DNA from 3 places in the Micromonospora sp. WMMA1363 genome. Region 2 is predicted to be linked to each of the others. Evidence: riboswitches for the same ligand, from Rfam matches in the RefSeq annotation. Region 2 holds a riboswitch; each other region holds the start of a gene.
What was found. A riboswitch is a leader RNA that binds a small molecule or an ion and turns the genes downstream of it on or off. The one in region 2 is predicted to bind cyclic di-AMP.
Positions count from the first base shown of each region.

Region 1 (2,239 bases), 2.3 Mb from region 2:
TCTGCACACCCCGCGTACGCCCCGCACGCCCGCCGAGTACGCGGCACGGGAGCGCTGGCTGCACCAGGCGGTGGTGGCCGCCCACTGGCGAGGAGACCTGTCCGCGCGGCAGCTCGGCGACGTGTTCGGCCACCGGGATGGCTGGAACCCGCGCCTGCACCCGGCGGAGCAGGAGATCGTCTTGACGCGGGCGGTGCGGAACGGCAAGCTGGCCGCTTACCGGGCCGCGACCGCGCGGGAACGGGCGGCCTGGCGGGACGCCGAGGTGGCCGCGGAGGCGGCCCGCGCGCTCCACGCCGAGGCGTACGCCGCCAGGAAGCGACTGTCTCCGGTGCCGTCGGTGCGAGCCCGGGCGGCTTCCGCGCGAGGCCCGGTGCTCGCCGCTCGCTGGCGCCCGGCGCGGGGCGGACTGACACTATTTCAGTGACGCCGGTCACCTTGGTGTCGAACCGGTCAGTGGTCGCATTTCGGCCGACTTTCGCGGGCGGTTCCCGGCGATCGGCCACCGCTCGTCCGCTTGTCGACCTGCCGTGCCGTTACGGCCCCTCGTCCCATTGAACTGCGCCAGTGCATAAGTGCCCGCAAAATTGCTGCATGATCGATGTTTAAGCAGCTCAACGCCGGTTGGCAGGTCGTTGACCGGCCAGTAGTGTCGGCGCGTCCGGTGCGGTACCCGATCGCAAGAGGCGACGCCGCACGGACCCGCTCAATCGTCGAATGACGAGCCGGGGACCCATTGCACCTGGGGTGAATCCGCGATTCCGCGGTAGGGCGTACTTCCCGCCCGAATCCGTCAGCTAACCCGGTCGGCGGTGTCGGAAGGAGTTCGATCCTCGTGCAGCACGACCGCATCTCCCGGTTCCACCGCCGCCTCCACGGCATCGCGGTGCCCGCGCCCGTCCGGCTCACCGCCGGGCGCTGACCCACCGCCTCGCTCGGTCCCGCCGGGCGCCTTCTCTCGTGGCCCCCGCCGCCGGACCCGGTCCGCGCGGTCGGCTCGGTGCGCCACCAGCCTGACACTCCGTGGAGGATCCCGTGAAGCACCACCTCAGGCGACAGCTCCGTCGCATCGTCACCGAGCGGCCCTACCAGGTGGCCGCCGCGTCCGCCGCCGCGCTCGTGCTGGCGACCGGTTCCGGCGCCTTGGCCGCCGGCGCCGACGAATCTCCCGCTGTGGGGCAGACTCCGGCGTCAACGGCGGAGCTGGGCAGCGAAGCCGTCGGGTCGGCCAGCACCGTGGCGGCTGCCCCGTCGAGTGCTGCCCCGTCGAGTGCCGCCCCGTCGAGTGCGCCGGTCGAGACAGCTGCGGACCCGGACCTAGACCAGAAGCCGGAGCCGCCGACGTCCAAGCTCCTGGAGTACGACTACCAGGCGCAGACCAACTTCTACTACTGCGGTCCGGCCGCGGTCCGTAACGCCCTGAGCGCCACCGGCGTCGAGCGGACCCAGGATCAGCTGGCCGGCCCGTTGGGGACCGACCAGTTCGGCACCGACTCGGCCGAGGACACCACCCGGGTGCTCAACGCCATGGTCGAGGGCGACCCGTACCAGACCCGGATGTTCTCGGGCGGTGCGGCCACCCCGGCCCAGATGGACCAGCTCCAGTCCGACATCGTCGCCGCCGTCGCCGACGGCCGCGGCGTCGTGGTGAACGTCGCCGGCAGCGCCACCGACACCGACGGCGGCTGGCACTCGTTCCCCGGCGGTCACTACGTCGCGGTGGTCGGGTACGACGACGAGGGGCGGCTGGCACGGATCGCCGACTCGGCGAACCCGGCGGCCGGGTCGTACTGGATGACCACGATCGCCCTGGCGAACTGGGCCGCGACCCGCGGCTACTCCGCCTGAGACACCGGCGCGCCCGCCACCGTTTGACCCCCGCCGCCGGCTGAGAGCTTCTCGGGAGCAGCACAATTGTGCCCAGCGACTCGGCATGCCCAGCGACAAGGCGACGCTCCGCTCACGACGCGGCCGCTGCCCACCTCGCTGGCCGGAGGCCAGGCCGTGGCGGAGCGCGACGCAGTCCACCCTGGTTGCTTTCGCTTTTCCCGCTGATGCGCCACCCGCACGCCGGTCAGGTCGCGTCGTCTCGCCTCATGTCGGTACGGGTGGTGAGCACACGGGCGATCGCCGTGCCTGCCAACCGGTCGTCGTCCAACTGTTCGGCGACGTAGTTGACCGTACGGCGAATGTGGCCCACTCGTCGGCGAAAGCGTCTGGCGAGTTCTCCCTAACGGCC
Region 1 is NZ_JAUALB010000001.1:265,460-267,698, forward strand. It holds gene QTQ03_RS01280 (hypothetical protein) at 1-427, shown strand, start outside; cyclic di-AMP (ydaO/yuaA leader) riboswitch at 694-827, shown strand; gene QTQ03_RS01285 (C39 family peptidase) at 1,024-1,848, shown strand; gene QTQ03_RS01290 (hypothetical protein) at 2,075-2,200, opposite strand.
Region 1: it holds a riboswitch for cyclic di-AMP, as region 2 does, so the genes downstream of both, QTQ03_RS01285 (C39 family peptidase) here and QTQ03_RS11690 (coiled-coil domain-containing protein) in region 2, are expected to answer to the same signal.

Region 2 (2,239 bases):
GGCGAGCCGGTCGGCGTTGTTGACGAAGAACGCCGCCAGGTTGTTGCCGTAGGTCCGGTCGCCCCCGGTGGCGGCACCGCCGAAGCCGTTCTTCTGGGCCGCGAAGTCGCAGGCCCGGCCCTTCGGGTGCTCGCCCGAGCCGCCGGGGCGGTAGCACGAGACGTACCGGGTGAATCCGGCCGCTTTGGCCTGGTTGAGCGCGTGGAGCGTCCGGGGGGTGATGCAGCCGTTGGCCGGGGTCGGGTCGTTGACGCTGCACGACTCCCGCGGCCAGGAGCCGTCCGAGTTGCGCGGGGCCGGCGCGGCGGTCCGGGACCCGCCCCGGCTGGCGGGAGCCTGGGCGGCCCGGGAGTTGGCCGTGGTGAGCGCCCGCTCCGCCTGCTGCTTGCGCTTGGCCATCACCGCCTGCTGCTTGCGTTGCTCGACGATCTCGACCTCCACCGCGAGCTTGGCCTCGGCGACCTGGTCTCGGTTGTCCCGCAGCTCGCGCAGGGCCTGGTCCTCGTTGGCGGTGACCGCGTCCAAGGCGGCGGCCCGGTCCATGAAGCCCTCCGGTGTGCCGCTGTTGAGCAGCGCCGACGCGGCGCCGAGCCGGCCGGTGCGGTACGCCAGGCCGGCCAGCTCGCCGACCCGGGTGGTCTGTTCGGCGAGCCGGGTCTCGGTGGCTTTGAGCTGTTCGGCGAGTTGTGCCTGCCGCTTCACCGAGGTGTCCAGGGCCCGTTTGGCGTCCAGGTAGCCCTTGCTGGCCGCCTCGAGCTGCGCGCGGAGGGCGGGGGTGCCGCCCTCCGGATCGTCCCCGGGTGCGGCGGCCTGGCGGGCCGGGGGAACGGCCGCCGCGGGGGCGACCGGCGCGACGCCGAGACCGAGGGTGAGGGTGAGGGCCGCGATGATCAGGGCCACCACCCGGGCGGCATGTCGTTCGGGTGCCACTTCCGGCATTGATCCACATGTCCTTCCGTCAGCCGCCGACCGGGTTAGCTGACGGGTTCGGGACGGAAGATCCCTACCGCTGGCGCGGATGCACCCCAGGTACCTGGTTCCCCGGCTCGCCCCGCGGGGGCGATTAGGCGGCGGCCGCCGCCGGCACCGGTGGGTGCCGCCTGGCGGAGGCCGGAACAGAGCCTACCGGTGTGGCTGGGGCGATTGCAGTGGGAGTTACCCAGGGTGTCCGTGTGACGACAGTCGGATCGGATGTCACCAACGAACATCCCGTCAGATCGCGGATGTGTTCGTCACCACTCGACCGACCCGCAGGCTCCGTGGGTCGCACCGGGCTCGGTCTGCAACGTCGCATGCTCGATGTGGAATTCCTCCCGCAGCGTGGCCCGCGCCGCGGCCAGGACCGCGCCGACGTCGGCGCCGGGTGCCATGGTGAGGTGGGCGGAGGCCACCTCCATGCCTGAGGTGAGCGTCCAGACGTGCAGGTCGTGCACCTCGCAGACGCCCGGAACGGTCACCAGGCGGTCGTGCACGGCGGTGACCTGGAGGTGCTCCGGGGCGGCCTGGACGAGGATGCGCAGCGCCGCCCGCCCGAGCCGCCAGGTGCGCGGCAGGATGAACACGCCGATGGCGACCGCGACCAGCGGGTCGGCCCACCACCAGTTGGTGCCCGCGATCAGTAGGGCCGCTCCGATCACGCCGAGGCTGCCGAGCAGGTCGCCCAGCACCTCGAGGTAGGCGCCCTGGAGGTTGATGCTCTCCCGTGCGCCGGGTCGCAGCAGGACGAAGGCTACCAGGTTGGCCAGCAGGCCGAGGACTGCCACCGCGAGCATCGGGCCGGTCAGCACCTCCGGCGGGTCGCCGAAGCGGCGTACGGCCTCCACCACCACGTAGATCGCCACGCCGGAGAGCAGTAGGGCGTTGGCGAGCGCGGCCAGCACCTCCAGCCGGTAGAGGCCGAAGGTGCGCTGCGGATCGCCGTTGCGGCGGCGGGTGGCGGTGAGGGCGGCGAGCGCCATGCCGATGCCGAGCACGTCGGTGAACATGTGTCCGGCGTCGCTGAGCAGCGCCAGCGACCCGGTGTGGAACGCGGCCACCGCCTCCACCGTCATCAGGGTGGCGAGCAGCCCGAAGGCGGCCCAGAGGCGGCTCCGGTGCCGCTCCGCCGCGTTCGCGACCGCCCCGTGGTGGTCATGACTTGGGCCCACGCGGACACCTTCCGTCACCCGTCCCGATCCGCGTCCAATCTATGCTCACATCGCTATGTATGCAAATGATGGCGTTCATTCGGCGGGATCGA
Region 2 is NZ_JAUALB010000001.1:2,562,703-2,564,941, reverse strand. It holds gene QTQ03_RS11690 (coiled-coil domain-containing protein) at 1-930, opposite strand, end outside; cyclic di-AMP (ydaO/yuaA leader) riboswitch at 948-1,080, opposite strand; gene QTQ03_RS11685 (cation diffusion facilitator family transporter) at 1,233-2,147, opposite strand; gene QTQ03_RS11680 (HelD family protein) at 2,223-2,239, opposite strand, start outside.

Region 3 (2,239 bases), 2.3 Mb from region 2:
ACAGGTCGAGACGCCGGTGCCGGCCGGGCCGGGCGCACCCGAGGTCGCCGTCGGCGACGAGATCGTCCTGGTCGAGCTCACCGACCCCACGGACCCCTCGACCAGTGCGTACAACATCGCGGAACATCAGCGCGGCAAGCCGCTGGTGTGGCTGGTGGCGCTCTTCGCCGCCGCGATCGTCGCGTTCGGCCGGTGGCGCGGGCTCGCCGCGCTCGGCGGCCTCGCCGCGAGCTTCGCCATCCTGCTGACGTTCGTACTGCCGGGGATCAGCGCCGGCCGGCCGCCGCTAATGGTGGCGGTGGTCGGAGCCGCGCTGATCATGTTCGTGGTGCTGTACCTCACGCACGGCATCACCGCGCAGACGTCGGTTGCGGTCCTCGGCACGCTGGGCAGCCTGGTGCTCACCGGCGTACTCGGCACGCTCGCCACCGCCGCCACCCACCTGACCGGGTACGGCAGCGAGGAGGCAACCACGCTGTCGATGTTCCAGGCCGGGGTCGACCTGCACGGCCTGCTGCTGGCCGGGATCGTCATCGGTTCCCTCGGCGTGCTCGACGATGTCACGGTGACGCAGGCGGCCACCGTCACCGAGCTCGCGCACGCCAACCCGGGGCTGTCCCGGCGGCAGCTCTACCGGTCCGCCACCCGGGTCGGCCGGGCGCACATCGCCTCCACGGTGAACACCATCGTGCTGGCGTACGCGGGCGCCTCGCTGCCGGTGCTGCTCCTGCTCACCGCCGACTCGCGGGCCGTGACCCACATACTGACCAGCGAGTTCCTCGCCCAGGAGATCGTCCGGAGCGCCGTCGCCACGCTCGGCCTGATCGCCGCCGTCCCGCTGACCACCGGCCTGGCCGCCCTGGTCACCACCGCCGGGCGGCACGGCGGCGAACCGGCGGGCGCGGACGATCTCGTGCCGGCCCCCCGGCCGGCGTGCGGACGGACCGACGCGCTGGAGGCGCTGAGCGCACCGCGGGTCGGCCCCACCGTCCCTGCCGTCCCCGATGGGTGGCCCGACGAAGACAGGAGTACGCACACCAGATGGTGACACTCCGCAGCGTGACGACGCGGCCTCATCCGCCTGACACACGTGTCACTGGTTACGCAGCACGCTTACGGAATCGCGTGTTTGGTCGGCTTCGGGACGTAGCTCCCCAGGACGGCCGTCAGGTAACCTCGCTGCCGGTCACCGCTGGAGGCGCACATCGGCGCCTGCGGTGCCACCGCCCAATCGCCGCGAGGCGAACCGGGGAACCAGGTACCTGGGGTGAATCCGCGCCAGCGGTAGGGGCCACTTCCGTCCCGAACCCGTCAGCTAACCCGGTCGGCGGTCGACGGAAGGGAACACTGTGACGGCACCCCTACGCCGCTGGTTGACGCCCGTGGTGGCCGCGCTCGCCGCGCTGGCCGTGTTTGCCGGGCCCACCCCGGTGTCGGCCGCGCCCACCACTCCCCCAACGCCCTCCGGGCACGACTCGGAGCCGGAGTTGCTGGGCGACCTCATCGAGGCCCGCAACCGGGAGTTCGTCAAGGCTCAGGCGCAGCTGAAGAAGTCCGAGGCGCGCCAGCTCGCCCTCGATCTGGAACTCCAGCGCGCCCAGGCCGACCTCAACGCCCTGGCCCCCCAGGTGAACGAGATCGCCGCACAGTCGTACCGGACCGGCCGGATCGGCGCGATGTCGATGCTGCTCGGCGCGAACACCCCCGACTCGTTCATCGCCCGGGCTTCCTCCCTGGACGAGCTGAACCTGGTCAACGACAACCGGCTCGCCGTGGTCAACGCCGCGAAGCGCCGCGCCGAGCGGGCCACGTTGGCGATCGAGGCAGAGGTCCGCGAGCGAGAGAAGCTGAAGAACGACAGAGAGCGCAGCAGGACCGAGGCGGCAAAGGCGCTCCGCCTGGTCGGCGGCGAGGAGCTCACCGGTGGCCTGGTCAGCGCAACCTCGCCGGTTGCCCGGGGGCCCCCGGCCGCACCGCGGACGGCGGCTGGAAGCCCGAGTCGTGCAGCGAGGACGACCCGACCACTTCCGGCTGCGTCACCCCGCGCACCCTGCACATGTACAAGGAGGTCAGACGGGCCGGCTTCACCCGGTTCGTCGGCTGCCACCGGTCGGGGGGCCCGTACGAACACCCCAAGGGGCGAGCCTGCGACTGGTCGCTCCAGAACAGCGGGTTCCGCTCCTGGCACAACAACGACACCCGGATGTACGGCAACAACCTGACCGCGTTCCTGGTCCGT
Region 3 is NZ_JAUALB010000001.1:4,900,435-4,902,673, reverse strand. It holds gene QTQ03_RS22820 (YibE/F family protein) at 1-1,048, shown strand, start outside; cyclic di-AMP (ydaO/yuaA leader) riboswitch at 1,215-1,345, shown strand; partial or broken gene QTQ03_RS22815 (coiled-coil domain-containing protein) at 1,350-2,239, shown strand, end outside.
Region 3: it holds a riboswitch for cyclic di-AMP, as region 2 does, so the genes downstream of both, QTQ03_RS22815 (coiled-coil domain-containing protein) here and QTQ03_RS11690 (coiled-coil domain-containing protein) in region 2, are expected to answer to the same signal.